Regions from separate parts of the Streptomyces sp. 840.1 genome, predicted to be linked through region 1. Evidence: riboswitches for the same ligand, from Rfam matches in the RefSeq annotation. Region 1 holds a riboswitch; the other holds the start of a gene.
What was found. A riboswitch is a leader RNA that binds a small molecule or an ion and turns the genes downstream of it on or off. The one in region 1 is predicted to bind glycine.
Positions count from the first base shown of each region.

Region 2: another riboswitch for glycine. It lies ahead of gcvP (aminomethyl-transferring glycine dehydrogenase); the one in region 1 lies ahead of gcvT (glycine cleavage system aminomethyltransferase GcvT).

Region 1 covers NZ_RJUU01000001.1:316,240-331,741, forward strand. Annotated here, with positions in the region: gene EDD93_RS01380 (ABC transporter substrate-binding protein) at 1-1,492, opposite strand, end outside; gene EDD93_RS01385 (ABC transporter permease) at 1,610-2,608, opposite strand; gene EDD93_RS01390 (enhanced serine sensitivity protein SseB C-terminal domain-containing protein) at 3,052-3,816, opposite strand; gene EDD93_RS01395 (enhanced serine sensitivity protein SseB) at 4,065-4,835, opposite strand; gene EDD93_RS01400 (AAA family ATPase) at 4,893-5,573, opposite strand; glycine riboswitch at 5,729-5,821, shown strand; gene gcvT (glycine cleavage system aminomethyltransferase GcvT) at 5,963-7,078, shown strand; gene gcvH (glycine cleavage system protein GcvH) at 7,171-7,548, shown strand; gene glyA (serine hydroxymethyltransferase) at 7,569-8,825, shown strand; gene EDD93_RS01420 (L-serine ammonia-lyase) at 8,983-10,365, shown strand; gene EDD93_RS01425 (IS481 family transposase) at 10,362-11,318, opposite strand; gene EDD93_RS01435 (hypothetical protein) at 11,800-12,045, opposite strand; gene EDD93_RS01440 (YciI family protein) at 12,128-12,676, opposite strand; gene EDD93_RS01445 (hypothetical protein) at 12,820-13,083, opposite strand; gene EDD93_RS01450 (MarR family winged helix-turn-helix transcriptional regulator) at 13,314-13,790, opposite strand; gene EDD93_RS01455 (alpha/beta fold hydrolase) at 13,876-14,775, shown strand; gene EDD93_RS01460 (amidohydrolase) at 15,060-15,502, shown strand, end outside.
Region 2 covers NZ_RJUU01000002.1:547,587-563,088, reverse strand. Annotated here, with positions in the region: gene EDD93_RS28845 (hypothetical protein) at 174-767, shown strand; gene EDD93_RS28840 (DUF5999 family protein) at 1,085-1,291, shown strand; gene gcvP (aminomethyl-transferring glycine dehydrogenase) at 1,389-4,274, opposite strand; glycine riboswitch at 4,468-4,564, opposite strand; gene EDD93_RS28830 (PRC-barrel domain-containing protein) at 4,678-5,046, shown strand; gene EDD93_RS28825 (DNA polymerase IV) at 4,971-6,476, opposite strand; gene EDD93_RS28820 (MerR family transcriptional regulator) at 6,569-7,186, opposite strand; gene EDD93_RS28815 (bifunctional nuclease family protein) at 7,354-7,827, opposite strand; gene EDD93_RS28810 (MerR family transcriptional regulator) at 7,881-8,624, opposite strand; gene EDD93_RS28805 (FHA domain-containing protein) at 8,667-9,446, opposite strand; gene EDD93_RS28800 (DUF881 domain-containing protein) at 9,637-10,428, opposite strand; gene EDD93_RS28795 (small basic family protein) at 10,434-10,766, opposite strand; gene EDD93_RS28790 (DUF881 domain-containing protein) at 10,763-11,686, opposite strand; gene EDD93_RS28785 (mannose-1-phosphate guanyltransferase) at 11,839-14,334, opposite strand; gene EDD93_RS28780 (CDP-alcohol phosphatidyltransferase family protein) at 14,448-15,056, opposite strand; rRNA gene rrf (5S ribosomal RNA) at 15,205-15,321, opposite strand; rRNA gene EDD93_RS28770 (23S ribosomal RNA) at 15,401-15,502, opposite strand, start outside.

The DNA.
Region 1 (15,502 bases):
GGTCGTCCAGCTCCTGGACGTTGTTGCCACCGGACGGCTTGATGGCCGAGCCGTTGATGATCTGGTCCAGGAAGCCGAAGCCGGTCGGCCAGTCGGCACCCCAGGCGCTCATGATCATGCCGAGCTTGTTCGCGTGCACGTAGCTCGGGTTGCCCGCGAAGTTCGAGAAGTACTTGCCGGCCGGGAAGCTCTTGATCTCGGCGTTGACGCCGATCTTCTTGAGCGAGGCCTGCACCGCGGTGACCATGGCCATCTCGGCGGGGCGGTCGGAGCGGGCCGAGATCTTGGTGTCGAAGCCCTTCGGCTTGCCGCACTGCTTCAGCTCGTCCTTGGCCTTGGCCTCGTCGCCCTTGTGGCCGGCGGACTCGTACAGGTCGAACTTGCTGTAGCCGTTGACGGTCGGCGGCAGCAGGGTCGTCGCGACGTCACCCTTGGGGTCGCCACCCTGGGCGGCCTGGACCGACGCCTTGTCGATGCCCCACTGAACGGCCTTGCGGCAGTGGATGTTGTCGAACGGGGCCACGTGGACGTTCAGACCGATGTACGAGGTGGCGCCCGCGTACGAGTTGTCGGTCTGCTTCTTCAGGTCGGGCTTGGTGAGCACGTCCGGCTGGGTGGCCGGGGCGACACCGGTGCCGGCACCGTCGGCCGTGGTGTTGTCGGCGATCAGGTTGTTGTCGACCGTCTCCTGCTTGACCTTGAAGCGCACCGTCACCTTGTTCGGCAGGGCCGGGCGGTTCGGGTCGGTCTTCGGGTCCCAGTTCGAGTTGCGCACCAGGGTCGCGCCGCGGCCCTCGTCGTACGACTCGAACTTGTACGGGCCCGACGACACGATGTGCTTCACATAGTCGGCGCCCTTGTCCTTCGAGGCCGGCACGGGGGCCGTCTGCGAGAAGGTCGCCAGGTAGTCGAAGTCCGCGAAGGCGTCCTTCAGCTTGAAGACGATCGTGGTGTCGTCCGGCGTCTCGATGGAGGAGATGCCGCCCGCGCTCTTGTCCTTGTACGGACCCTTGTACTTGTCACCACCGAGCAGGTGGGCCTTGAAGTACGTCGGGCCGTTGGACAGGGCCTCCGGCGCGAAGTTGGACCGCTCGACGGCGTACTTGACGTCCTTCGAGGTGATCGGGGTCCCGTCCTCGAACTTGAGACCCTTCTTCAGCGTGTACGTCCAGGTCTTCGCGTCGGCGCTGGCCTTGCCGAGGCCCTCCGCGAGGTCCGGGACGATCTCCAGGCCGTCCTTGCCGGCGGCCGGCTTGAAGGACGTCAGGGTGCGGCCGTACAGGCGGGAGAAGTTCTGCACCCAGCCGTAGTACGTGTTACCGGGGTCGAGGGAGTCGGGCTCGTCGGAGAGCTCGATCTTGACGGTGCCGCCCTTCTTGTCCGACTTGTTGACGACCGACGTCAGTGCGGCGTCGGTGGCGCCGGAGCCCTTGCCGCTGCTGCCACCGCCGTTGTCGTCGTCGGAGCCGCTGCACGCGGACGCGGCCAGCATCAGGGCCACAGCTGTGGCAACCACCGCTGTAGTTTTTCTGGTCTTCACCTGAGGAAATTCCCCTCAATCGATGGTTGCCATGGCATGTCGCACGTCCTTGTGACGAGCACCCGGGCCCTACTTGCTACGGGGGTCGAGGGCATCACGCAGCCCGTCTCCCAGCAGGTTGAACGCCAGGACCGTGACGAAGATGGCCACGCCTGGCACGATCATGTACATCGGGTCGTTCCGGTAGAAGTCGATCGCGTTGGTGAGCATCCCGCCCCAGGAGGCCTGCGGCGGGGCGATACCGACCCCGAGGTAGCTGAGACCCGCCTCGAAGAGGATGTTCGACGGGATCAGCAGCGTGGAGTAGACCAGGATGGGCGCCACCAGGTTCGGCAGCAGCTCCCGGAAGAGGATGAAGGGGCCGCGGGCGCCCAACGACCGCGCCGCCTCGACGAATTCGCGGTTGCGCAGGCTCATCGTCTGGGCCCGGACGATACGGCCCATGTACGGCCAGCTGAAGAAGCCGATCACGAAGATCAGTACCGCGAGCCGCAGCGGCAGCCCCTCCAGGCCGAACGCGCCGTCCTGCAGCGCCGCCGAGATGGAGATCGCGAACAGCAGCAGCGGGAAGGCCAGGAAGGTGTCCATCATGCGGCTGATGACCGTGTCGACCCAGCCGCCGTAGAACCCCGAGACCACGCCGAAGAAGACGCCGATCACCACGGAGAGCAGGGTGGCGCCGACGGCGACGACGAGGGAGACCCAGGAGCCCTCGATGATCCGGGACAGGATGTCGCGCCCGTACTGCGGCTCGACGCCGAGCGGATGGCTCCAGCTCATGCCGCCCCAGTCGCCCTTGGGGGCGAGCAGCGCGGGGTCGATGAGGTCCTGGTGGAACTCGTTGGGGTCCAGACCGAAGACGGCCTGGATCGGCTTGGAGAGGACAGCGAGCAGGATCAGCAGGATGACAACGATGCCGCCGGCGACGGCCACCTTGTCCCGCTTGAAGCGGGACCAGGCGATCTGTCCGAGCGAACGGCCTTCGATCTGGCTCTGCTTGACTCCCGTGAGTACTGCCTCCGGCTGAGCCTCGGCAGCCGATCCGGTGGTCTCGATCGGTGCGGTCACAGTGCCTTTGACCCCTCCCGCCGGCGGTGGCCGGCCCTTGCTCGCCGCGGTAACGGCCTGGCGCGTGTCAGCCGCGCACGTTCATGCGGCTGAGGTGCTGGTGCTGAAAAACGTCTGATGCGTCTGATGCGTGCGATGTGTCGGAAGCGTCCACGGAATGTCCGCCGGGGCAACCTCGTACAAAGGGCCGACGATCCCCACTAGCCGGGAGTCTTCAACGCAGTTGCGATCACCCGCCAGACCTGACGGGGAATGTTTGCTCAAACGTGATGCGGTCAGTGAGCTTCCGTTATCCGGACAGGCGGATCGAGTGAGCGGACCACTCGCCCGCTAATCCACCAGAACGGACATGCCACCCAACAGGCCTTATTGAGTGGCGATTTGGGTGACGGCGGTGGTGGTCTTGTCCACCGGGGATACGTTTGTCCGCTCCGGTGAGCGGCCTAGTAACTGTGCGGGGCCGGGCCGGGGGCCTGTGGGTAGCCGTAACCGGGAGCGACGACGCCGCTGCGGGCGGCCGGGGCGTGCGACTCGCGGTCGTAGAACGGACGGGAGTTGCCCCGCAGCCACATCGCGACGGGGTCGTACTCGTCGGACATGGCGACGGTGGAGACCGGCAGCCCCTCCGGGACCGCGCCGATCGACTGCTGCATCATCGCGCGCACCGCGTCGACGGACGGCTGGCTGGTGTCGTACAGGTCGAGGCCGATGGCGAGGTAGGGCACGCCGAGCGCGGGCTGCACCCAGGCGCGGCGCAGCGAGCGGATCGCCGGGGTGTGGTGGGCGTTCTGCGTCAGCTGGGCGTAGAACTGCGGGGTCTCCAGGGCGGGGTCGCTGATCCGCAGCGGGCCGGCGGGCATCCGGTCGAGGCCGGTGGCGATCCGGCGCAGGTCGAGCCAGGGGATGCCGACGCCGCCGCCCGGGGCGTGCGGATTGAGCCAGATACCCCAGCGGTCGGGGAACAGGGCGCGGGCGATGTCGCGGCCGCCCACCACCTCGTGGGCCCGGTTCCAGCCGCTGGCGGCGAGCTCCTGGGCGGAGGTGACACAGGGGGCGTAGCCGAGGCCGTCGATCTCCATGTTGCCGTACTGGGCCTCCGGCGAACCGGCCCGGCCGTGCCAGAGCAGCATCCAGATCCGGTCGGCCGCCAGGGCCTGGAGCAGGGCCTCGTACGCGTCGTAGCGTCCGGGTGTCACCTGGCGCAGCATGTGCTCGAGGTTTCCCGGGGCGCCCGGTCCCGCCCGAACAGGGGAGATCCCATCGGCCGCCCCCATGCCTGACGCACTCACCCTGGGTCCCGCCCCTCTTCGATCAACTGTGTCGGCCTGCCGCTCCCGGGGCACACGGGCGCGGCGCGGTGCCGAGGCACCAGCCATCAAACCAGCTTAGGCGCCGGTCCTGACACCGACTTGACGCCATGGCCCGCCGCCGTCCCCCCGGGCGCCGCCGGTCCGCGCTACTCGGCCGGGCGCTGGAAGAACGGCCGGATCCGCGCGCGCATCCAGTCGGCGACCGGGTCCTGCGCCACGTCGAGCAGGACCAGGTTCACCGGCCACGGCGGTTCGACGCGGCCGAGCGCCCGGCCGAGGGCGTCCATGGGGGCGTTGCGCCCCGCGCCGTCCCAGGTCGAGAACTCGACGCCGACGAAGAGGACGGGGTCGCCGCCCTCGATGCTGGCGAGGGCCCTGCGGGCGCTGAGCACGACGCCGCTCTGCTCGAACTCGGCGGCGGCGGCCGCGAGGAAGTCGACGGGCTCCTCCTTCCAGTCCGGCTCGTACAGCCGCACCCGGCCGCCGCCGGCCGGCCCGTCGAGCAGGCTGCGTCCGGCCCGGCAGAGCTCGGCCACGGCGGGCGGCGGGAGCGGCATGCCGACGGCGCCGCCGGGGTTCACCGCCAGGCCGAGCTGCGGGGGCAGCCCCCGGGCGAACTCGACGGCGGGCGCCACGGTGAAGGACATATGGGTGCCGACGCAGCTGATGAACTGCTGCTCGGAACTGAACACGGGCACGTACACCCCGCCGTCGAGCTCCAGGGTCGGCAGGTCCAGGTCGGTGGCGTCCGGCCCGCCGCCGTTGGGCAGGGGCACCCAGAGATGGCTGCGGCCGAGCACCTCGACCAGCCGGCCGCCCGCCTCCGGGCTGCCGAGCGAGGCGCCCAGCACTTCCTCTAGCTCATTGGCCGGCCATCCGCCCTGCGGGGGGATACGGTCCTGTGCCGGAATGTCCACTGCTTCCCTCTCTGGGGGCCAGTCCGGCGGATCATGGCCGGATCGTGCAGCAAGAGGTTAGCCGTGCGCCTCCGCGAAGGTGATCCGGGTCAGCAGCGCCGCCGCCTCCCGGTCCAGCAGCACCGCCGATACGCAGCCGAGGGGCAGCAGTCCCGTCTCGGTGTCCCGCAGCAGCCTGCGCAGCGCCCCGCGGTGCCGGGCGAAGGCGTATCCGGAGACGCCCCGGCCCCGCTCGATCTGCCCGGCCCGCGCGGTCTGCGCGCTGACGTCGAGCAGGACGAGGTGCAGGACGCGGCCGCGCCGCCGGGCGTCACGGGCCAGCCAGCCGCGCACCCAGCCCTGGGTGCCGCAGTCGTGGACGACGACGGAGGCGCCGGAGCGCAGCACCCGCCACAGTCCCCAGTAGTGGGCGACGCGGACGAGCGGCCGGTAGAGGGCGTAGGGGACTAAGCGCGGCAGCAGGGCGGCCCAGCGGTCCCGGGTGTCCTGGGAGTCGATGACGCGGGCGGACACGGCCCGCCCGATCAGCGTCGACTTGCCGCTGCCCGGCAGCCCGGAGACCACCACCACGTCGCCCGCCGCGAAGTGCAGGGCGCGCGGGCTGCGCCCGGCCCGGCCGCGCAGGTCCCGGACGACGGGGCCGCACGGGCCCGACGCCTCCCGGGCCGGGGCGCCCTGCTGGGCGGGCAGTGCGCCACCCGCGACTCCCGCGGTCGTCGCGTACCGCTGCAACGTCATCGCCATCCCCCTGTCGGCCGACACACACCTGCCCAAGAAGTGTAAAGAAAAGGTAATGCGGCACAAGCTCACGACCCGCCGCATCCGGTGGGGTACCGGCGCCCCACAGACCGGCGATGCGTGCGATGATGGCGGCCAACTGCATAAAGGCCGCTCGAATCCGCGCGGGAGAGTTCCGGCCACCGGCCGGACGCCGAAGGAGCAAGATCCTCCCTTGAATCTCTCAGGCCCCGTACCGCGTGGATGAGGCAGATCTGAAAAGCGAGTCGCCCGGCGACTCCACCCAAGGTGCAAGCCGAACCCCTCCGGGGCCTCTCGGCGAACCTCTCAGGTTCCGATGACAGATGGGGAGGGATCGTCCACGTCGTCATGCCCTGGGAGTCATATCCATGAGCACCGCCCCGCGCCTCACTGCCCTCGATGCCCTGCACCGCAGCCTCGGTGCCACGATGACGGACTTCGCGGGCTGGGACATGCCCCTGCGGTACGCGAGCGAGCGCGACGAGCACCTCGCCGTGCGCACGAAGGCCGGCCTCTTCGACCTCTCCCACATGGGCGAGATCACCGTCACCGGCCCGGCCGCCGTGGACCTGCTGAACTACGCGCTGGTCGGCAACATCGCCACCGTCTCGGTGGGCCGGGCCCGCTACACGATGATCTGTGCCGAGGACGGCGGCATCCTGGACGACCTGATCGTGTACCGGCTGGGCGAGACCGAGTACATGGTCGTCGCCAACGCGGGCAACGCCCAGATCGTGCTGGACGCCCTGACCGCCCGCGCCGGGGGCTTCGACGCCGAGGTGCGCGACGACCGCGACACGTACGCGCTGCTGGCCGTGCAGGGCCCCGAGTCGCCCGCCATCCTGGCCGCCGTCACCGACGCCGACCTGGACGGGCTGAAGTACTACGCCGGGCTGCCCGGCACGGTCGCCGGGGTCCCCGCGCTGATCGCCCGTACCGGCTACACCGGCGAGGACGGCTTCGAGCTGTTCGTCGCCCCCGGGCACGCCGAGCAGCTGTGGCGGGCGCTGACCGAGGCGGGCGCCTCGCGCGGCCTGATCCCGTGCGGGCTCTCCTGCCGTGACACGCTGCGCCTGGAGGCGGGCATGCCGCTGTACGGGCACGAGCTGACCACGTCGCTCACCCCGTTCGACGCCGGGCTCGGCCGGGTCGTGAAGTTCGAGAAGGACGGCGACTTCGTGGGCCGCAAGGCCCTGGAGTCCGCCGCCGAGCGTGCCGAGACCGCCCCGCCCCGCAAGCTCGTCGGCCTGGTCGCCGAGGGCCGCCGGGTCCCGCGTGCCGGCTTCCCCGTCGTCGCCGGCGGCCAGGTCATCGGCGAGGTCACCTCCGGTGCCCCGTCCCCCACGCTCGGCAAGCCGATCGCCATGGCGTACGTCGACGCCGCGCACGCCACGCCCGGCACCGAGGGTGTCGCGGTGGACATCCGGGGCAGCCACGAGCCGTACGAGGTCGTGGCGCTGCCGTTCTACAAGCGCCGGAAGTGACGTCCGCGCGCGTCGAGAAGTGACGCAGTCGCGTCTCACACCGTAAGACCATCGTTCATCAGCACTCCCCCGCGTACAGGAGAATTCAGGTCATGAGCAACCCCCAGCAGCTGCGGTACAGCAAGGAGCACGAGTGGCTGTCGGCCCTCGAGGACGGCGTGGCCACGATCGGCATCACGGAGTTCGCGGCCAACGCTCTCGGTGACGTCGTCTACGCCCAGCTCCCCGAGGTCGGTGAGACGGTGACCGCGGGCGAGACCTGCGGCGAGCTGGAGTCGACCAAGTCGGTCAGCGACCTCTACTCGCCGGTGACCGGCGAGGTCACCGCCGCGAACCAGGACGTCGTGGACGACCCCTCGCTGGTGAACTCCGCACCGTTCGAAGGCGGCTGGCTGTTCAAGGTACGCGTCGCACAGGAGCCGGCCGATCTGCTCTCCGCCGACGAGTACACCGCGTTCTCCGGCAACTAAAGACCCCAAGGGACCACCTGATGTCGCTTCTGAACTCCTCCCTCCACGAGCTGGACCCGGACGTCGCCGCCGCTGTCGACGCCGAGCTCCACCGTCAGCAGTCCACCCTCGAAATGATCGCCTCGGAGAACTTCGCTCCGGTCGCGGTCATGGAGGCCCAGGGCTCCGTCCTGACCAACAAGTACGCCGAGGGCTACCCCGGCCGCCGCTACTACGGCGGCTGCGAGCACGTCGATGTGATCGAGCAGATCGCCATCGACCGCATCAAGGCACTCTTCGGGGCCGAGGCCGCGAACGTGCAGCCGCACTCCGGCGCGCAGGCCAACGCCGCCGCGATGTTCGCGCTGCTGAAGCCGGGCGACACGATCATGGGCCTGAACCTGGCGCACGGCGGTCACCTGACCCACGGCATGAAGATCAACTTCTCCGGCAAGCTCTACAACGTGGTCCCGTACCACGTCGACGACACCGGTGTCGTGGACATGGCCGAGGTCGAGCGCCTCGCCAAGGAGTCCAAGCCGAAGCTGATCGTGGCCGGCTGGTCCGCCTACCCCCGTCAGCTGGACTTCGCCGCCTTCCGCCGCATCGCGGACGAGGTCGGCGCGTACCTGATGGTCGACATGGCGCACTTCGCCGGTCTGGTCGCCGCGGGCCTGCACCCCAACCCGGTGCCGCACGCCCACGTCGTCACGACCACCACGCACAAGACCCTCGGCGGTCCGCGCGGTGGCGTGATCCTCTCCACCCAGGAGCTCGCCAAGAAGATCAACTCGGCGGTCTTCCCGGGTCAGCAGGGCGGCCCGCTGGAGCACGTGATCGCGGCCAAGGCGGTCTCGTTCAAGGTCGCGGCGGGCGAGGAGTTCAAGGAGCGCCAGCAGCGCACCCTGGACGGCGCCCGCATCCTCGCGGAGCGCCTGGTGCAGCCCGACGTCACCGAGGCCGGCGTCTCCGTCCTGTCCGGCGGCACGGACGTGCACCTGGTCCTGGTGGACCTGCGCAACTCCGAGCTGGACGGCCAGCAGGCCGAGGACCGGCTCCACGAGCTGGGCATCACGGTCAACCGGAACGCCATCCCGAACGACCCCCGGCCCCCGATGGTCACCTCGGGCCTGCGGATCGGCACGCCGGCGCTGGCCACCCGCGGTTTCCAGGCGGCGGACTTCACCGAGGTCGCGGAGATCATCGCGTCCGCCCTGAAGCCGTCCTACGACGCCGACGACCTGAAGGCCCGCGTCGTCGCGCTCGCCGAGAAGTTCCCGCTTTACCCCGGTCTGTAGTCCGGACCTGCGTATTTGCACATTGGGGAGGGGCACCGCGCACACTGAGGAGTGAGCGCGGTGCCCCATCCCTTGTCCCTTGCTCTCCGGGCCGACCCGGCCCGTACCGCACCACCCGGCAGACAACGGCGTCTACCAACGCTTTGAGGAGTCACCCGTGGCCATCTCGGTCTTCGACCTGTTCTCGATCGGCATCGGCCCGTCCAGCTCCCATACGGTCGGCCCGATGCGCGCGGCCCGTATGTTCGCGCGCCGGCTGAAGAACGAGGGCCTGCTCGCCCACACCGCCTCGATACGCGCCGAGCTGTTCGGCTCGCTCGGCGCCACCGGCCACGGCCACGGCACCCCCAAGGCCGTGCTGCTCGGCCTGGAGGGCGAGTCGCCCCGTACCGTCGACGTCGAGACGGCCGACGACCGGGTCGCCGAGATCCGCTCCACCGGCCGGATCAACCTGCTGGGCATGCACGAGATCGCCTTCGACGCCGACAAGCAGCTGGTCCTGCACCGCCGCAAGAGGCTGCCGTACCACGCCAACGGAATGACGGTCTTCGCCTACGACCACGAGGGCGCGCCGCTCCTGGAGAAGACGTACTACTCGGTCGGCGGCGGCTTCGTCGTCGACGAGGACGCGGTGGGCGAGGACCGGATCGTCCTCGACGACACCGTGCTGAAGCACCCCTTCCGCACCGGCGACGAGCTGCTGCGCCTGGCCCAGGACAGCGGCCTGTCGATCTCGTCGCTGATGCTGGAGAACGAGCGGGCCTGGCGCACCGAGGACGAGATCCGCTCCGGCCTCCTGGACATCTGGCGCTCCATGCAGGCCTGCGTGTCCCGGGGCATGTCCCGCGAGGGCATCCTGCCCGGCGGCCTCAAGGTCCGCCGCCGCGCCGCGAACACCGCCCGCCAGCTGCGCGCCGAGGGCGACCCGCAGACCCACGCGATGGAGTGGATCACCCTCTACGCGATGGCGGTCAACGAGGAGAACGCCGCGGGCGGCCGCGTCGTCACCGCCCCGACCAACGGCGCCGCGGGCATCATCCCGGCGGTGCTGCACTACTACATGAACTTCGCGGCGGGCGGCGCCACCGAGACGGAGAAGGACGACAGCATCGTCCGCTTCCTGCTGGCCGCCGGCGCCATCGGCATGCTGTTCAAGGAGAACGCCTCCATCTCCGGCGCCGAGGTCGGCTGCCAGGGCGAGGTGGGCTCCGCCTGCTCCATGGCCGCGGGCGCACTCGCGGAGGTCCTGGGCGGCACCCCCGAGCAGGTCGAGAACGCCGCCGAGATCGGCATGGAGCACAACCTGGGCCTGACCTGCGACCCCGTCGGCGGCCTCGTCCAGATCCCGTGCATCGAGCGCAACGGCATGGCGGCGGTCAAGGCGGTCACGGCCGCGAAGATGGCCCTGCGAGGCGACGGCAGCCACAAGGTCTCTCTCGACAAGGTCATCAAGACCATGAAGGAGACGGGCGCGGACATGTCCGTGAAGTACAAGGAGACGGCGCGGGGCGGGCTCGCGGTGAACATCATCGAGTGCTAGGTGTATTGACCCGCAGCGTTGTTGACACGGCTGATCGGGGGCTGGCCTCCGAGGGCGGTGTGGCAGCGGTGGTGGTTGTAGGTGTGGAGGAAGTCTGCCAGGGCGGCTGTTCGCTCGTCGTTGGAGGTGTAGGGCCGCAGGTAGGCCCACTCGTCGGCGAGGGTGCGGTTGAAGCGTTCGACTTTGCCGTTGGTCTGTGGTCGGTAGGGGCGGGTGAGTTTGCCGGTCGCGCCGATGTCGCCCAAGGCCTGTTTCCAGGCCAGCCCCTTGCGGTAGGCCCAGGCGTTGTCCGTCAGCACGCGTTCGATCCGGGTGATGCCCAGGTCGGCGAAGAACGCGGCGGCCCGGGTCAGGAAGGCTGCGCAGGTCGCGACCCTCTCGTCGCCATGGATTTCCGTGTAGGCGAGGCGGGAGTGGTCGTCGACCGCGGAGTGGAGGTAGTCGAAGCCCATGTTGCTGCGGGTGGCGCGGCCGGCCTGGCGGCCCAGGACCTTGTGGCCGCCGCCGTCGGGTATCCGGCCCAGTTTCTTGACGTCGACGTGGACGAGCTCACCGGGACGCTCGCGTTCGTAGCGGCGGATCACCGAGCCGGTTGGCCGGTCCATCCAGGCGAGGCGGTTCAGTCCGTGACGGGTCAGGATCCGGTGGACGGTTGAGGCGGGAAGGCCGAGGACCGGGCCGATCCGTGCGGGTCCGAGTTTGCGGGACCGGCGCAGGTCGCAGACGCGGGCCTCGATCGCGGCCGGAGTGCGGTGCGGTGTCGTCCCTGGCCTGCTGGAGCGGTCGGCCAGGCCCGCCTCGCCCTCGGCCCGCCACCGCCGCACCCACTTATGGGCGGTCGCCCTCGAGATGCCCATCTCGGCAGCGACATGGGCGACGGGACGGCCGGACGTGACTCGTTCGACCAGCAGACGCCTCCCGAAGACCGTCAGCCGGGCATTACGGTGGGACACGAAGACCTCCGTGTGGTGTGTTCCTAGACAGCTCCACCACACCGGAGGTCTTCGCCTTTGATCAAGACCCCCGTGTCAACAACGCTCGTGATCAATACAGCTAGGGCCTGTCTTCAAACTGCCGTCGTCGCCCGAAGGGCGGCCGGGCGGCGTCAGGTGCGTGCTCTCGGCGTGCCGGCCCCGGGCCCCTGTACTGGACGTACCGGGGTCTGGGGCCGGTGCGGCGAGTGTGCGTGCATGGCGCCGCCCGGCAGACGGCAGTTTGAAGACAGGCCCTAAAGGTTGTTGCACAACGGCGATCACGCCCGGATTCGGCCATCTCGGGCATGATCAACTGCCCGTTTGTGCACCGTTTTCCACCGGCCTGGGCGGCGACCGCAGGCTGGCCCTGGAGATCGTTCGGGCCTTGTGCAACAACCTTTAGGGCATCCCGCCCGCAGGAGGGTGGCCGCGCGGGGTCAGGTGCTGGTGGCGCCCCGGCTCAGTGCCCTCTCGGGACCTCGATGTCGTAGACCAGCGCGTACACGATGTCCCGGGCCTGGCGCAGGTCGTAGCCCGTCGCGTCCACAACCACCTTGACCGCCCGGATGGTGTCGCCGCCCCGCATGAACATGCGCGCGTCGGTCTGCGCCTGGGCCGGCACCGGCAGGGTGCGGGCCCGCCGCGGATCCACGCTCCGCGGGATCTTCGGCAGCCCGTTCTCCTCTTTCTTCTTGCCCCACAACACCTGCGGTCTCCAGCCCCTCACCCGTACGACCTGTCCGTGGAGGGCATCCTACGCAGGCGGGCCCCCGGGCAGCTTCGGCGTCCTACCGCCGCCCACCGAACTCCCAGTGGTGGACCTCGATGTCGGCGTAGCGGTCCTCGGTGAGGACGGCGCGTGCCGTGTCCGGGTCCGGGGCCCTGAGCAGCGCCGCCGTGCCCAGCCAGGTGTCGCCGTCGTCGGAGAGCAGTGGCCCGAACGCGATCAGCGCGTCCTGGTCGGGCGGCAGGACGAGGTCGGCCGGCTCGCCGGAGCCGAGGCCGAGCACCAGGTAGCGGTCCTCGCCGACCGGGCCGCCCTCGAAGTCCCACATGGTGCGTCCCAGCAGGTTGCGCCACCGGCGCAGCAGCACATCACGGTAGGCGCCGGCCTGGTGGTTGGGTTCGTCGAAGGCGAACGCGCGAGCGGCGGCGGGATCCGGCAGGTCGGCTATGTGCACGCTGCCGATGGGCGTTTCGCCGTCGGCCGCGAAGACCGGGCCCCGGGCGATCAGCTCCTTGGCGTAGCGGTCCATGTAGGACCAGTGCTCTTCCAGCAGTTCCTCGCGCAGGCTGAGGGAGTCGGAGCGGTCACGGTGGTAGCAGAAGAACTCCATGCCCTTGACCCTCTCCGACGGACGGCGGCAACTCAACCCCCGCCGGGGCGGACGGCCTTGCGGCGTCCTTCGCCCCAGGGGCCGCCGGGGAACGAGCGAGGGCCCGCCCCATGACGGGACGGGCCCTGCGCGGTGGGGGAAGGTCAGCCCCGGCTGAGGTACTCGGCGTAGAAGCTGCCGCCCTCGGCCTCGATCTCGGCCTTGTCCTGCTTGGCGTACGTGATGCCGTACGGGCCACCGACGTTGAAGAACTCCGTGTTCGTACGCGAAGCGTCGACCTCGTAGTAGCTGGCGCCGATCTTGCCGGCCTCCTCGCTGTTCCCACCGCCATTGGCGGCGGCCGGGGCGGCGGCCATGAATCCTGCGGCGGCAACGGTGGCCAGCGTGATCGCGATACGGCGAACCATGGGTCACTCCTTTTGCGGTACATCACAGTTTGTGCGGGCGATTCACCATGAACCGGATCGGACCGCGACCGGAGCAGGCACGCAGGCCGCCACCGGCAGATGCACCGAACGGATGCCTGCGTTGCCCCAACTGCCCGACGGCCGGATGGAGTGCGGGCCGGGCCGGGGGCGCCACAGCAGGGCGGGCCACAGCGGGGCGGGCCACGACGGGAGGGCCGGGGCGGGAGGGCCTACTCCGCGCCGGGGCCGCGTGCACCCCAGCCCGGTGAGTCGAGCCGGATCGCCCGGTCCCCGACCAGGGACCGGAGCGCCTCCTCGAGTGCCGCGACCTGCGCCGCACCCGCCTGGGCCTCCCACTGCTCGCGCAACTCGTCGAAGACCGCTTCGCCCTGCCGCATCATCCCGAGTCCGCGCTCGGTGACGTGAAGGCGTGTGCGCCTGCCGTCGGCCGGATCGGGCCGGCGCTCCACGAATCCGCGTTCCTCCAGTGCGGCGATCGTCTTCGCGGCCGCCTGCCGCGTCACCGACATCCGCTGGGCGAGCTCGGAGGCGCTGTCGGCGCCGGACAGGATCGAGTGGAGGGCGAAGTCGTGGGCCGAGCGCACGTCCTCGTACCCGCGCTCGGCGAGCTCCTCCGCAGCCCGGTCCGCCAGCGTGCGGAAGCCGGCGAGCAGGAGCAGCGCGAGATCGGCGCCTGATCTGGACATGTGGCCAGCATAAGGCCACCTTTGACAAGGGCAACCTGGTTGCCTATCGTGGTCGGCAACCTGGTTGCCTATTTGGGAGCTCCTCGTGACCACGACCATGCCCTACGGCGCAACCCTGCCCGGCGTCACGCATCACCTCGCCGACGTCAACGGGACGCGACTGCATTACGTCTCGGCCGGCACCGACGGTTCCTTGATCCTGCTGGTGTACGGCTGGCCGGAGACCTGGTGGGCGTTCCGCAGCCTGATTCCGCTGCTCGCGCGGTCCCACCGGGTCCTCGCTCTCGACCTGCGCGGGTTCGGCGACTCGGGCAACGCCGACACCGAGTACGGCGAGGCGGTCGCGGCCGAGGATCTGCACCACCTCGTCGCGCACATCGGCGCGGGTCCCGTCCACGTCCTCTGCCAGGACATCAGCGGCGGCACGGGCTTCCGCTTCACCGCGACGCACCCCGAGGACGTCCTCAGCTTCACCGGGGTCGAGACGGCCCTGGCCGGTTTCGGGTTCGAGGCCCTGGCCGACGTGAACAACCACGGCTCCTGGCACGTCGGTTTCCTGGGCACTCCGGGCATCCCCGCCATGCTGCTGCCGGGCCATGAGCGCGAACTGCTGGCCGACTGGGCCTTCCCCCTGATGAGCGGCACCAAGGACGCCATCGGCGAGGACGACATCGACGAGTTCGTCCGGAGCTACGCGCGCCCGAACGCCTGGCGGGGCACCGAGGGGCTCTACCGGAGCGTCCTCTCCGACGGCGGCGCGACCAGGGCCCTGGCCGAGTCGCACCCGATCGCCGTACCGGTGCTCACCGTCGAGGCGGCCGGCCATCGCGGGATCACCGAGACGACCTTCCGCCAGGTGAGCACGGGCGAGGTCACCGCGGTACATCTCGACGGGGTCGGCCACCTCATCGCGCAGGAGGCGCCCGAGCAACTCGCCGCCGCGCTTCTGGAGTTCACCGGGAGGGTCGACAGCGAGCGGGGCTGACCGCAGAACCGCGGCGTCAGGTGCGCCATCGCGCGCCCGTCCGGACCGAGGACGCGGCCCGTGCTCCTGGCCGTGCGCAGGGTGAGGGTGCTGGGCGCCGTGCCGGCCGGTGTCGCCTCCGTCGTCACCCCGCAGGGACACCGCGCCCTTCGGCCGGTCGCTGCGGCTGCCCGAGCCGGCCGACACCCTCCCGGTCCCCGGCCCGTTGAGCCCGTAACACCCGCAGCGCCCGTAACCGGCGCACCTCCCGTAGCGCCAGTAGCGCCCGTAGAAAGCGAGCAGTCATGACCAGCGACTCCCCCACCGAGACCACCGAAACCGCCGATGCCACCGACGCCACTGGCCCCGGCGATCTCACCGAAGGCCTCGACGCACTGCTGCCCTCGCTGCGTGAGCTGTACCGGGACCTGCACGCCCATCCCGAGCTCTCGCTCCAGGAGACCCGTACCGCCGCCAAGGTCGCCGCCCGGCTGCGCGAGCAGTCCGGCTGGGAGGTCACCGAGCACGTCGGCGGCACCGGCGTCGTCGGCGTGCTGCGCAACGGCGCGGGCCCGACCGTGCTGCTGCGCGCCGACATGGACGCCCTGCCGGTCCTGGAGGCGACGGGCCTGCCGTACGCGTCGGCGGACCGGGCCCCCGACCGCGACGGCAACGACGTGCCGGTGATGCACGCCTGCGGCCACGACATGCACGTCACCTGCCTGCTCGGGGTGACCGCCCTGCTCGC
Region 2 (15,502 bases), on a different contig from region 1:
GTAGTGATGGCTAGTGGAATCACCGCGTGAACACCTGTCGTATAAACTCCGCGGACGAGGCAGAGAGTTGACGCACCGGCTCAGTCACCGGCCTCCTCTGGCCCCGCACGCCGACAGCGCCGTCTGCACCCGCCCACGCTCCACCGTGTCTCCGAAGTGAGAGGCGACCCACTATGCCCCTGCATGTTCCTCCAGCTCCCGCGCCCGCGCTGAGAAGTGTTCTCGCGGCGCTCGGCTCACCCACCGCGGTCCGCGAGGCCCGGACACCTGCCCTGCGTTCGGCCCAGGGACCCCTGAGCCCCGAACACCCGCTCCCCGTACACGTGCTGGACCGCATCGGACCGGGCGGGCTCACATCCACCACCCGGCTCGCCGCCTGGCGCTTCCAGATCTGCGGCCCGGATCGGGCGGTCGCCGCGGCGGACACCATGCTCACCCCCGACGGCTGGACGTTCTCGCACTTCTTCGAGGGCCCCTACATCGCCTCGACCGAACTGGCCCTGCGCCAGGCGGAGGCCGCGAGCACCCACTACCAGCCGAGGCTGCTGTCCATTCCCGAGCTCTACATGCTGGCACTGTGGCTGCACGAGGACACCGGGGCCGACGCGGCCGGCGGGTCCCCCGCCCCCGCCGACCTGCTGGTTCCGCTGGCTCCCGCCCCACCGGGTATCGCGGCACACCGTCCGCACCAGGTCGCCGATCTGCTTCCCGTGATCACCACTCGCATCACGCCCGGTCCCGGCCCCCTGCTCGGCTCCCCGGCCTGACCTACGGCCGCCCCCACTTCACTGTGCCCCGCCGCCGACTCCGGCGGCGGGGCACGGCGCGCTGCGAGGGCGCATCCGGGACCCATCCGGACTAGCCCCATCCGGCCACCCCGAACCACCCGAAGTGACAGGGCAGTTGCGCCGAACCGTCCGGCTGGGTGACGCGTCATGAGAGGAGTAGCAGCGCTCCCGCGAAATCCCTGCGGATTGACGCCCGTGGGGCAACACTGGGACCGGACCGACAGATACGGGGGGCGGCCATGAACACCTCTTCAAGCCGCAGGACACTCAACTCAACGCAGCGAAAGAACCCAGCCATGTGTCAGCACCAGCCACCCTGCCCCACAGCCGACTCAGCCGACCGGGAGGCCGCCCGCCTGGTGGCACACCACCCGGAACAGGGCTGGAGCCTGCTGTGCAACGGCGTCCTGCTCTTCGAGGACACCGGTGAGCTGCTCCCGGACGGGCAGATCATCGCGCCGCACCGGCCGCTGGGAACGGGCCGGGTGATGAAGGCCGCCTGACCGCGGCAGGTAACGGAAGGGGCCGGCCCGGAGAGATCTCCGAACCGGCCCCGACGCAGTTCCGCGTCACCCCACGACGTCCGGGACGTCGGTCCCGTCAGTTGTCGTACTCGTCCAGCGGCGGGCAGGAGCAGACGAGGTTACGGTCACCGAACGCACCGTCGATGCGGCGCACCGGCGGCCAGTACTTGTCGGCCGCGGTGACCCCGGCCGGGAAGACCGCCACCTCACGGCTGTAGCCGTGCGCCCAGTCGCCGCCCAGCGCGGCGGCGGTGTGCGGGGCGTTGCCCAGCGGGTTGTCGTCCGCGCTCCACTCGCCGGAGGCCACCTTCTCGATCTCGCCGCGAATGGCGATCATCGTGTCGCAGAAGCGGTCCAGCTCCGCGAGGTCCTCGCTCTCGGTCGGCTCGATCATCAGCGTGCCCGCGACCGGGAACGACATGGTCGGTGAGTGGAAGCCGTAGTCGATGAGCCGCTTGGCCACGTCGTCGATGCTGACGCCGGTCGCCCTGGAGATCGGCCGCAGGTCCACGATGCACTCGTGCGCGACGAGCCCGGCCGGGCCGTTGTACAGGATCGGGTAGTGCGGCTCGAGGCGCTTGGCGATGTAGTTCGCCGCGAGTACGGCGACCTGCGTCGCACGCTTCAGGCCCTCGCCGCCCATCAGGCGTACGTACGCCCAGGAGATCGGCAGGATGCCGGCCGAGCCCCACGGGGCGGCCGAGATCGGGCCGACCCCGGTCTCCGGACCCGCTGCGGGCTGCAGCGGGTGGTTCGGCAGGTACGGCGCGAGGTGCGCGCGCACGCCCACCGGGCCGACGCCGGGGCCGCCGCCGCCGTGCGGGATGCAGAAGGTCTTGTGCAGGTTCAGGTGCGAGACGTCGCCCCCGAAGTGGCCCGGCTTGGCCAGGCCGACCAGCGCGTTGAGGTTGGCGCCGTCGACGTAGACCTGACCGCCGGCGTCGTGCACCTCGGCGCAGATGTCCGCGACGTGCTCCTCGAAGACACCGTGCGTCGACGGGTAGGTGATCATGAGCACGGCGAGCTGCTCGCGGTACTGCTCGATCTTGGCGCGGAGGTCCTGGATGTCGACCTCGCCGTCGTCGGCCGTCTTCACCACGACGACCTTCATCCCGGCCATCACGGCACTGGCCGCGTTGGTGCCGTGCGCCGAGGACGGGATCAGGCAGACGGTCCGCTCCTCGTCACCGTTGGCACGGTGGTACGCCCGGACGGCCAGCAGCCCCGCGAACTCGCCCTGCGAGCCCGCGTTCGGCTGGATGGACACCGCGTCGTAACCGGTGACCTCGGCCAGCCGCTCCTCCAGCTCCCGGATCAGCGTCAGGAAGCCCTGCGCCTGCTCGGCCGGCGCGAAGGGGTGCAGGGCGCCGAACTCGGGCCAGGTGATCGACTCCATCTCGGCGGTCGCGTTCAGCTTCATGGTGCAGGAGCCGAGCGGGATCATGCCGCGGTCCAGCGCGTAGTCGCGGTCGGCGAGCTTGCGCAGGTAGCGGAGCATCGCGGTCTCGGAACGGTGCTGGTGGAAGACCGGGTGGGTCAGCACGGCGTCGGAGCGCAGCAGCCCCTCGGGCAGCGCGTCGGCGGTCGTGGCGTCCAGCGCCTCGATGTCGCCGGTGACGCCGAAGGCCGCCCAGACGGACGCGATCTCCGTACGCGTGGTCGTCTCGTCGCAGGCGAGCGAGACGAGGTCGCCGTCGACGAGCCGCAGGTTCACCCCGCGCTCGCGGGCGTCGGCGACGACCTCCGCGGCCCGGCCCGGAACCCGGACGGTGAGCGTGTCGAAGTGGGCTCCGGTCACCACGTCCGCACCGGCGGCGCGCAGCCCCTCGGCCAGGATCGCGGCGTAGCGGTGGGTCCGGCGGGCGATCGTCCGCAGCCCTTCCGGGCCGTGGTAGACGGCGTACATGCCGGCCATCACGGCGAGCAGCACCTGGGCGGTGCAGATGTTGCTGGTGGCCTTCTCGCGGCGGATGTGCTGCTCACGGGTCTGGAGGGCCAGCCGGTAGGCCTTGTTGCCGTCCGCGTCCACGGAGACGCCGACGAGGCGGCCCGGCAGGCTGCGGGCGAACTTCTCGCGCACGGCCATGAACCCGGCGTGCGGTCCGCCGAAGCCCATCGGCACACCGAAGCGCTGCGTGGTGCCAACCGCGATGTCCGCGCCCAGCTCACCGGGCGAGGTGAGCAGGGTGAGCGCCAGCAGGTCGGCGGCGACGGTGACGATCGCGCCGAGCTCGTGGGACTGCTCGATGACGGGAGCGAGGTCGCGCACGGCTCCGGAGGCGCCCGGGTACTGCAGCAGGACGCCGAAGACACCGCGCTCGGCGATCTCGGCCGGGATGCCGTCGGCCAGGTCGGCCACGACGACCTCGACACCGGTCGGTTCGGCGCGGGTCCGGATCACGGCGACGGTCTGCGGGAGGGCGTCGGCGTCGACCAGGAAGACGCCGTTCTTCACCTTGCCGACGCGCCGCGCGAGCGCCATCGCCTCGGCGGCGGCGGTGCCCTCGTCCAGCAGCGAGGCACCGGAGGTGGGCAGCCCGGTCAGGTCAGCGACCATCGTCTGGAAGTTGAGGAGGGCTTCGAGGCGGCCCTGCGAGATCTCCGGCTGATACGGCGTGTAGGCCGTGTACCAGGCGGGGTTCTCCATGACGTTGCGCAGGATCACCGGCGGGGTGAACGTGCCGTAGTAGCCGAGCCCGATCATCGGGGCCAGCACCTGGTTGCGGTCGGCGAGCGACCGCAGTTCGGCCAGCACCTCGGCCTCGGTACGGGCCGTCGGAAGCTGCAGCGCCTCGGCGCTCCGGATGACATCGGGCACCGCGGCCGCGGTGAGCTCGTCGAGCGAGCCGTAACCGACCTGGGCGAGCATCTTCGCCTGCGCCGCGGCGTCGGGACCGATATGACGCTGCTCGAAGGGGATTCCCTGTTCGAGCTGGGAGAGCGAAGTGCGACGGGGGGTCATGGTGGAGGCCTCCTGGTCTGTCACGACCTGCGAGGGGCACCGCGGCGCGGGGTGCCCGAACGGCCTCCCCCTCTGTCATCTCAACCTGAGAGCTTCACCGGTGCCCACTGCGCGCACCGGCTTTCACCGTCGGTGAGGGAGGGACCCACTCGGCACCCGGCCGTGCGGAACCCGCCCTGCTTTCCAGAGTGACCTCGTCCGTGCGGTACGGGGGCCTGAGAGATTCCGGGGAGGATTTGCTCCTTCGGCGCCTCCGGATTCGCTCCGGAGGACTCTCCCGCACGGGGTAAGCAGCCGCCCCCAGCCTACCAGCGGGGTGCCCGGCGGAGTTTTCGAGTGGCCAACCGCACGGATCTGCACTTCTGTGGTTCCTGTGGAGTACCCGCGACCCGTGGGAGGGACCGTGCAGACCGACATCGATCCGCGCAGCCTGATCGGCCGCAAGGCGTTCGACCGCGAGGGCACCAAGATCGGAACGGTGGACGAGGTGTACCTCGACGACGCGACCGGCGTGCCGGAGTGGGCGGCCGTACGCACCGGCCTGTTCAGCCGGGACGCCTTCGTCCCGCTGGAACCCAGCGAATTCGTCAAGGACACGCTTCGCGTCCCCTTCGACCGCACGCTGATCAAGGACGCTCCCGACTTCGGGGTCGGCCGCCACCTCTCGCCGGAGCAGGAGCTCCAGCTCTACCGGCACTACGGCCTGGACGCCCCGCCCGAGGCGACCGCCCCGGACCGGGACTTCGGCAGGCTGGCCGGCCAGGACGAGTAGTCGACCGGGTCCCGCACGAGCGGCAGCGGATCGGCCGGCTGGAGTTCCGGATCGTCGATACGGAACGTACGGACCCGGCCGGGTGCCGATTCCGGCTCCTCGAAGCGCACCGTGACCCGGCCGACCCCGCTGCCCTGCACCCAGCCGTGGCCGTGGGTGTCGTGCCGCACGTCGTGTCCGGCGGGCCAGCGCCGGGCGGCGAGCTGCTCGGCGCTCTCCTGTTCCGACGCCTCCTCGGACTCCGGCCGGCCCTCGCCCGCGGCGGCGTCCACCCCGGCCTCCGCACCGCCGGCCGAGCCCATGGCGGCAGGGCCGGCGGCGAGCTCGGCCGCAGCGAGTCCTGCGGCGGTGCGCTCATCGGCCGCCTGCGCGAACAGGTCCTCCTGGGTGTAGTCGGCGAGCCCGGTGACGCCCACGCCCAGCAGCCGCACTCCCCCGGTGGTGTCCACGGACTCCAGGAGCCGGGCGGCGGCCTCCCGGACCACCGTGGGGTCGTCGGTGGGCCCGCGCAGCGTCTCGGACCGGGTCAGCGTCGAGAAGTCGTACCGCCGCACCTTGAGCACCACGGTCCGGCCCGAGCGCTCCGCCGCCCGCAGCCGCTGGACGCACCGGTCGGCGAGCCGCTCGACCTCGCCCCTGACCCGGACCCGGTCGTGCAGGTCCGTATCGAAGGTGTCCTCCACCGAGACCGATTTCGCGTCCCGTTCGGCGACGACCGGCCGGTCGTCCCGGCCTGAGGCCATCCGGTGCAGCGAGGCGCCGTGCGCCTTGCCCAGCAGCCGTACGAGCTCCGCCTCGCCCGCCTCGGCCAGGTCGTTCACCGTGGTCATCCCGGCGCGCCGCAGGTGGTCCGCGGTGGCCGGTCCGACGCCGGGCAGGGTCCGTACCGGCATGGGCGCCAGCAGCTCCCGCTCCGTGCCGGGCTCGATCAGCATGATCCCGTCCGGCTTGGCCTCCTCCGAGGCGATCTTCGCCAGCATCTTGGAGCCCGCGAGACCGACGGATCCGCTGAGTCCGGTGACCGCCTCGATCGCCTCCCGCAGCTGCTCACCGATGGCGAGGGCGGAGGCGGTGTCGTCCGCTGTGCCGCCCGCCTCCAGGTCGACGAAGGCCTCGTCCAGGCTCAACGGCTCCACCAGCGGTGACAGCCGGCCCAGCAGCTCCATGACCTGGTCGCTCACCGTCCGGTACAGCGCGAAGCGCGGCACCAGGTAGGCGGCGTTCGGCGCCAGGCGCCTGGCCTGCGCCATCGGCATGGCCGAGTGGACCCCGAAACGCCTGGCCTCGTACGAGGCGGTGGCGACGACCCCGCGGGGCCCCAGTCCGCCCACCACGACGGGCTTGCCGCGCAGACTCGGCTTCGCCGCCTGCTCCGCAGAGGCGTAGAAGGCATCCATGTCCAGATGCAGGATGGTCGGCGCGGCTCTCACATCAGTCGATGCTGCCCCATGGCACTGACAATCGCCGGGCGACGGCTGTCTGCGGGCCCGGGATTCCCCGGGCCCGGCCGGGGCTCACCTGCTCAGCCGGCCCGGTTGCGCCGTCGGGCGAGCTCGTCGGCGGGGTTGTTCCCGACCAGTGTCTCGCCGGTGTCCACCCGCTCCCCGTGCAACTGTGACAGCGCGGCGTCGACGTCCCGCCAGACCACCCCCACAGCGATGCCGAAGACGCCCTGGCCGCCTTGGAGCAGCTCCACGACCTCGGCGGGCGAGGAGCACTCGTAGACCGTCGCCCCGTCGCTCATCAGGGTCATGCGCTCAAGATCCTGGAACCCGCGGGCCCGCAGGTGCTGGACCGTGGTGCGGATGTTCTGGAGCGCCACCCCGGTGTCGAGGAAGCGCTTCACGATCTTCAGCAGGACGACGTCCCTGAAGCTGTAGAGCCGTTGCGTGCCCGACCCGTAGGCCGGACGGACGCTCGGCTCGACCAGACCCGTACGGGCCCAGTAGTCGAGCTGCCGATAGGTGATCCCCGCCGCCGCGCACGCCGTCGGCCCGCGATAGCCGATGTCCTTGGCCGATGTCACGCCGTCCCCCGACACCGCAGCCGGCGCAGCCGGCTGCCTGATGGTCTGGTCGGCCGTACTCCCCTGCTGCGGATACGGCCCACCCACTGCCGCACCGTCGCCGCTGCTTCCCACGCCGACCTCCGTCCTTGACCTGCCCACTCGAAGGTAGGCAGTCACTCGGGGTGCGTCAACGATCGCCACACTCGGCACGCCGAGTGATAATCACCCTGAGGGTGGTTTCCCGTGACCCTCGATGGGGAAAGGCTTGTCGGATGCGCTGACGACGACCCCTCGGGACGTCACTGACTGTTCGTACCGAAGTCCTCCGGCGAGATCTGATCGAGGAATTCGCGGAACTTCTCCACCTCGTCCTCCTGCTCGTCGGGAATCGCGATTCCCGCGTCGTCGAGCACCCCGTCACTGCCGTAGATCGGCGTTCCGGTTCGCAGGGCGAGCGCTATGGCGTCGGACGGCCGTGCGCTCACCTCGACTCCGCTCGCGAAGACCAGCTCCGCGTAGAAGACCCCTTCACGGAGGTCCGTGATCCGGACCTCGGTGAGCTCCTGGCCCACGGCCTCGAGCACATCCTTGAAGAGGTCATGGGTCAGCGGCCTGGCCGGAGCCATGCCCTGCTGAGCGAAGGCGATCGCGGTCGCCTCACCAGGACCGATCCAAATAGGGAGGTACCGGTCGCCTCCCACTTCACGCAGGAGCACGATCGGCTGGTTGGAGGGCATTTCCACCCGGACACCCACAACGTCGAGCTCGTTCACACAGCAACCCTAGGACTTGCTCGGCAGGTTTGGGTAGTCGGGGCCCACGCGGATCAGTGGAGCCTGATCTGGAGCGCGGTCTGTACGAGGGCCGAATGCAGGCGTACAGAGAGCTCCGCGAGCTCCTTGGCGGTGGCCTCGGCATGGGCTCTGGTCTGCGGATTCCGGTGCCGGCGCAGTGGCGCGACGACCTGTTCGATCAGTCCGGCCTCGCGGTCCGCGGCCGCCCGCATGGCGCGCAGGTGCCGCGGTTCCAGGCCGAACCGGCCCAGATCCGCCACGAGCCTGGCGACGGTGACCGTCTCGGCGTCGTATCCGCCGTCGGCCGACGGAACGACCAGACCGTAGGACTCCCACGCATCGAGGTCACTCTCGGTCACCTCCGCGGCAGCGAGCAGCTCGGCCCGGCCGATGCGGGCGGCCGTGGACCGGCCCGTCCCGCCCATCCAGCTGCCGTCGGAGAGGTCCCGCTCGCCGTCCGGAGCCGGCAGGGGCGCCCGCTCGCCCCGGGCGACGGCGTCCAGGTGCTCGCGGATGACCTTCAGCGGAAGATAGTGGTCCCGCTGCATCCGCAGCACCTGGGCGAGCCGCTCGACGTCGTCGGAGCGGAACTTGCGGTAGCCGGAAGGCGTCCGCTGCGGTTCCACGAGCCCTTCCGCCTCCAGGAACCTGATCTTGGAGATGGTGACTTCGGGAAACTCGTCCCGCAGCTGCAGGAGCACCGTGCCGATGCTCATCGGGCGGTCGTCGGCCGTGGCGGTGCCGTTTCCGGCACCGCCCGTCGGTGTTCTCAGCATGGACCTTCCTGGGGGTCCCCCCGGACGGAGTCCGGGGACGGGTCAGATGGCCCGCTGGCTCGCGTAGAAGACCAGCCGGTACTTGCCGATCTGCACTTCGTCACCGTTGGAAAGCGCGACGGAGTCGATGCGCTCACGATTGACGTAGGTGCCGTTGAGGCTGCCCACGTCCCCGACCGTGAAGCTGCCGTCGGGGCTCCGGCGGAACTCCACGTGGCGGCGCGAGACCGTCACGTCGTCGAGGAAGATATCGCTCTGCGGGTGGCGTCCGGCCGTCGTCAGCTCGCCGTCCAGCAGGAAGCGGCTGCCCGAGTTCGGACCGCGTCGCACCACCAGCAGCGCCGAGCCCAGCGGCAGGGCGTCCACAGCGGCCTGCGCCTCGGGCGAGAGCGACGGTGCCAACGTCTGACCGGTCGCCTCCGCCTCGTAGGCCTCGAGGCCCGAGATGGAGATGGTCGACGTCGTCTCCGAGGCCCGCTCGGGAACCCCGCCCCTCAACGGCGCACCGCAGTTGGAGCAGAAACGGCTGGCTTCGGCATTGCGGTGACCGCACCTCGTGCAGACCGGCATGGACGAACCCTCCTGCCTCGGGGTGAACCCTCCACCCGTACTTGAGGTTGACGGTTCTCCGAAACCTATGCGGCCGGGACCGGCGGGGTCAACAGACGACGCGCCCGAATTGTCACCCCCCGGGCCCGACACCTGATCGCGGAAGAGCGGGCGCTCGGAGCCCTGCTCGTCGGCTTGACCACTGCGCGGCGCGCGATGGCGGGCTGCCTCATCGCGTGCGCTCTTGCCGAACAACTTTCCAAACAACTTCACGGGCGATTCCCCTTGACCGAAACAGACCCGCCCGTGGGGCAGGACGAACCCTGAATGAACACACCTGCCGACCCGGACATCTTCACAACGTCCGTATCTACTCGACAGTTTCCACCACGCACCACGATTACGATGCGGCGACCCCCCGCAACCTTGTGCCCGTGTCCCCCGACGCCCACGCGCCCCGGTTTCACTGGGCCGACGACCGAGCGTAGTCAGGCCGCTCCGCCGGTCGCAAGGCGTTCACGACAATGTCCTCGGCCTGCGACACATGCACGGTGGCCTGCTCCTTCTCCAGAGTCTGCACCACGCCGCCCGGGATGTTCAGCGCCGGTTCCAGATCCTGCGGCTTGCCGATGACCTTGAAGACGTACGGAGCCGAGATCTTCCGCCCGTCCACCCTGATGGCGCCACCGTCGCCGGAGAAGTACGTATTGGCCACCACCCGCACACCGTTGACCTCGATCGCCTCGGCGCCGGCGGCCCGGAGCTCCTGAAGCGCGTCGAGCAGCTTGTCCGCCTCGACCGCGTCACCGGGGTCGTTGATCGTCATGGTGATACCCGGCCCGTGCGCAGCCACCGTACCCGCGAGGATGCCGAGTTGACGCTCCTTCTCGACCGTCTGCTTGCGGGCCTCCTCCGCCTGGTCGGAACTGTTCTCCAGCTCCGTGCGCTGGTCCTCCAGGCGCTGCTTCTCGTCCTCCAGCCGCTGCGAACGGTCGTCCACCTCGTCGAGGATGCGGACCAGGTCCTCCTGGCGCGCACCGCGCAGGGCGCTGTTGTCGCTGTTGGACCGCACCTGAATGGCGAGCCCCAGACCGAGGACGAACAGCAGGACCGCGACGATGAGTTGGGCACGGGTGACCCTCGGCGGCCAGACGCCTGCGATCAGCCGCTGGCGTCCGGTCAGTTCCTTGGGCGGGCCCGCGGGCCGCTCGCCGGGCTGTTCCCGGCCGCCGGTGAATTCCTCGTCGTTGCTCATCGGCCTCAGGCCCGGAAGACGTGCCGGCGGATGGCGGCGGCGTTGGAGAAGATGCGGATGCCGAGGACGACCACCACTCCGGTGGAGAGCTGGGCGCCGACGCCGAGCTTGTCGCCCAGGAAGACGATCAGGGCGGCCACGACCACGTTCGAGAGGAACGAGACCACGAAGACCTTGTCGACGAAGATTCCGTCGAGCATGGCGCGCAGGCCACCGAAGACGGCATCGAGGGCGGCCACGACGGCGATCGGGAGATAGGGCTCGACCACCGCCGGCACTTCGGGCCGGACCAACAGTCCGACCACGACTCCCACGACGAGGCCCAGTACGGCGATCACGATGTGCCCTTCCCTGTGTCTGCCGCACCACTGCCGGTGTCTGCGGCCTTATAAGGCTCTGCTGTCCGTACGATCAGGCTCGGGGCGGCCGGGAGGCTCACCTTCTCCTGGACGGAGATGCTCGTCCTGATGTCGAAGGTGTCCTTCAGCGCTTGCAGGTACTGGCCGTCGGCACTGTCGCGGAAGGCGGCGCCGAGCTTCTTCCCGTCCCCCACCGCGAGCACCGAGTACGGCGGCACGAGCGGTTTGTTGTCGACCAGTATGGCGTCGCCCGCGGCCCGGATCGCCGACAGGGCGGTCAGACGCTGCCCGTTGATGGCGATCGCCTCGGCACCGGACTGCCACAGGCCGTTGACGACCCGCTGCATGTCGCGGTCCCGGACCCGGCCGGTGTCGGAGAAGCCGCTGGTCTCACGCGGGCCGCCACCGCCCTGGTCGGTGTTCTTCGCATCGTCGACGACCAGCTTCACTCCGGGCCCGTGCACGGCGGTCGCGCCGGAGAGCAGGGCCACCAGCTCCGCCTGGTCCCCACCGTGCTTCTCCAGAGCTTTGCGCTGGCGTCTGCCGACGTCGTCGCGGACCTTCTCGACCTGTGCCTCGAGGGTGTCGGCCGCGTCGGTCTCCGCGTCGATCCGGTCGATCAGTTCCTCGCGCTCCTTGGCGAGGACCGGTGCCGACACCCGTGCCTGCGCGGCGCCCAGTGTGACAACGAGCGCGGCCAGCACGAGGCACGCGGCGAAGCCCAGCTTCGCCTTGAGCGTGCGGGGCATGCCGGCACGGCCGTCGGCCTTGCGACGAGCCGATGCCTCGGCGTACCCGTCGTCCAGGCTGTGGTCCATCACGTTGGTCAGCAGCGACATGGACGCGTCGGGGCGCGCGGGCGGCGAGGCCGTACTCCGATCGGGGGGCTGCTGCGACATGCCGCACATCGTCGCACGTCGCAGCTGCTACCGCCGAATGGCCCCACCGGTGTGACCGGAGCCGCCGGGCGGCTCGTTCCGGCGGACCGCCGGAAGGCGGACGGTCCGGCCGCGGCGACAGCGTTGCTCCGCAGTCGCCGCGGCCTGACGGCTCAGTCGCCCGCGCTCTCGACGATCGTCGACCACTCGTCCAGAAGAGCCTGCGCCGAGGCGTCGTCCGGCCCCTCGGCCCACAGATGGGTGACCGCTTCCGCCCGGTCGGGCAGCACCATCACCCAGCGTCCGTCCGCCTCGACGACCCGCACGCCGTCCGTCGTATCGACATCACGGTCTCCGGCGGCCTCGACGACGCGGCGCATCACCAGCCCCTTGACGGCCCACGGGGTCGCCACATCGCGGCGCAGAACATGGGCACGCGGGATACGTGCGTCGATCTGGCTGAGGGTGAGCTGGGTCCTGGCCACCAGGCCGATCAGCCGTACGAACGCGGCCGAACCGTCGAAGACGCTGCTGAATTCGGGAACGATGAAGCCGCCGCGCCCGTCTCCACCGAAGATGGTGCCTTCCTCGCGTCCGACCCGGGTCAGGTCGTCGGGCGAGGTCGTCGTCCACTCGACCTGGGTGCCGTGGTACGCGGCCACCTGCTCGGCGATACGGGTGGTGGTCACCGGCAGCGCCACCCGGCCGCTGCGCCGCTCGGCGGCGACGAGGTCGAGCATGACCAGGAGCGCCCGGTCGTCCTCGATGATCCGCCCGCGCTCGTCGACGAGGGAGAGGCGTTCACCGACCGGGTCGAACCGGATGCCGAAGGCTGCCCTGGCCGAGGAGACGATCTCCCCGAGTCGCACGAGCCCGGACCGCCGGGCTTCGGCGGACTCGGTGGGGCGCGATTCGTCGAGTCCCGGGTTGATGGTCAGCGCGTCCACGCCGAGCCGTCCCAGCAGGCTGGGCAGAACAAGCCCGGCGCTGCCGTTGGAGGCGTCCACGACGACCTTGAGCCCGGCGTCGGCGATTCCGGCGGTGTCCACATTACGCAGCAGCGACCCGGTGTAGGAGTCGAAGACGCTGGACGGGAAGTGCAGGTCCCCGATCTCCCCGGGGAAGGCCCGGCGGTATTCCTGCCGGGCGTAGACGCGGTCCAGCTTGCGCTGCTGCGCCTGCGAGAGGTCGGCGCCGCTCGCGTCGAAGAACATGATGTCGACGGAGTCGGGGACGCCCGGCGACGTCCGGATCATGATGCCGCCGGCGCTGCCGCGTGCGGTCTGCTGGCGGGCCACGGGCAGCGGTACGTTCTCCAGGTCGCGGACGTCGATGGCGCTGGCCTGGAGCGCCGAGATCACCGCACGCTTCAGCGCTCGGGCGCCCCGGGAGTGGTCACGCGCGGTGGTGACCGTGGATCCCTTCTTCAGCGTCGTGGCGTAAGCGCCGGCCAGCCTGACCGCCAGTTCCGGCGTGATCTCGACGTTCAGGATCCCGGAGACGCCGCGTGCTCCGAAGAGGTGGGCCTGTCCGCGCGACTCCCAGATCACCGAGGTGTTGACGAAGGCGCCGGCTTCGATGGTTTTGAAGGGGTAGACGCGGACGTTGCCCTGGATGATCGATTCCTCGCCGACGAGGCATTCGTCGCCGATGACCGCGCCGTCCTCGATGCGGGCCGCGCGCATGATGTCGGTGTTCTTGCCGATGACGCAGCCGCGCAGATTGCTGTGATCACCGATGTACACGTTGTCGTGCACCACGGCCTTGTGCAGGAACGCCCCGCTCTTCACGACGACGTTCGAACCGATGACGGTGTGTTCACGGATCTCGACGCCTGCCTCGACCTTGGCGTAGTCACCGATGTACAGCGGGCCCCGGAGCACGGCGTCAGGGTGCACCTCGGCGCCTTCGGCCACCCATACACCGGGCGAGATCTCGAAGCCGTCGATCTCCACGTCGACCTTGCGCTCGAGGACGTCGGCCTGGGCCTTGACGTAGCTCTCGTGCGTGCCCACGTCCTCCCAGTAGCCCTCGGCGACATAGCCGTAGATGGGCTTGCCTTCCTTCATGAGCTGAGGGAACACGTCTCCGGACCAGTCCACGGAAACGTCGGCCTCGACGTAGTTGAAGACCTCGGGCTCCATTACGTAGATGCCCGTGTTGACGGTGTCCGAGAAGACCTGTCCCCAGGTGGGCTTCTCCAGGAACCGCTCGACCTGGCCCGCCTCGTCCACGATCGTGATGCCGAATTCCAGCGGATTCGGCACACGGGTGAGGCAGACCGTGACGAGGCCGCCCTTTTCCTTGTGGAAGGCGATGAGGTCGGTGAGATCGAAGTCGGTGAGAGCGTCACCGGAGATGACGAGGAAGGTGTCGTCCTTCAATGCCTCTTCGGCATTTTTCACACTGCCCGCGGTGCCGAGCGGTTTCTCCTCGTTGGCGTAGCTGAGCTCCATTCCGAGCTCTTCGCCGTCCCCGAAGTAGTTCTTCACCAGGGACGCGAGAAACTGGACGGTCACAACCGTCTCACTGAGCCCGTGCCGCTTGAGCAGCCGGAGCACATGCTCCATGATCGGCCGATTGGCTACGGGCAGGAGCGGTTTGGGCATGCTTGAGGTCATGGGGCGAAGGCGAGTGCCTTCACCACCAGCCATCACGACGGCCTTCATGTCGGAAACGTCCTCCTCGAAGAGACGACGGTCTAGCCGACTTCACCCGTCAGGGCAGCTTCTGTGTCATCAGCCGCGGGCCGGCCACGCTGCGCGGCACCGCATCAACAGGCTCAGTCGGCTACTGCATCCGCCTTGACAAGCCGGCGGACCTGAACCACGTAGAGGATCCCTGCCCACCAGTAGAGGGTTGTACCCCATGCTGCGAACGCCCATCCGAAAACAGTGGCCAGTCCTGCAAGCCAACCATCTCCGTCGCTGAGCAGCAACAAGGGGAACGCGTACATCAGATTGAACGTGGCCGCCTTGCCCAGGAAGTTCACCTGGGGCGGTGGATAGCCGTGACGGCGCAGGATTCCCACCATCACGAGAAGCATCAGCTCGCGCGCGAGAAGGGCTGCGGTGAGCCAGAGCGGAAGAATCTCCCGCCAGGTCAGCCCGACAAGGGTCGAAAGAATGTAGAGGCGGTCAGCGGCCGGGTCGAGTAGTCGTCCGAGGCTGCTGATCTGGTTCCAACGACGGGCCAGCTTTCCGTCGAGGTAGTCGCTGACACCGCTGAACATCAGCACGAGCAACGCCCAGCCGTCGCTCTTGGGCCCGCCGAACTCGGGGCGGAGAATCAGCCACAGGAAGACAGGCACGCCGACGAGGCGGGCCATGCTGAGGATGTTGGGGATGGTGAGTACCCGGTTCGTCTGAACGCGAGTCTCCTGGACCTCCACCCGGGGGCCTCCTGTGAAGAACGTGCCAATGATGCTTCCTGACCCTACCCTCAGGGGCGGCCGGCGGGTGCACGGGGGTGCACGAAAGCTGTCGGGAACGCAGAAAAGCCCCGTGCCACAAGGGCACGGGGCTTAACTATTAAAAGGAGTTCGGCGGCGTCCTACTCTCCCACAGGGTCCCCCCTGCAGTACCATCGGCGCTGAAAGGCTTAGCTTCCGGGTTCGGAATGTAACCGGGCGTTTCCCTAACGCAATGACCACCGAAACACTATGAAATTAACCAACACCGGAACACAACACGGCCGTTCGTTATTTCAGAACTAACACAGTGGACGCGAGCAACTGAGGACAAGCCCTCGGCCTATTAGTACCAGTCAGCTCCACCCGTTACCGGGCTTCCACATCTGGCCTATCAACCCAGTCGTCTACTGGGAGCCTTAACCCTT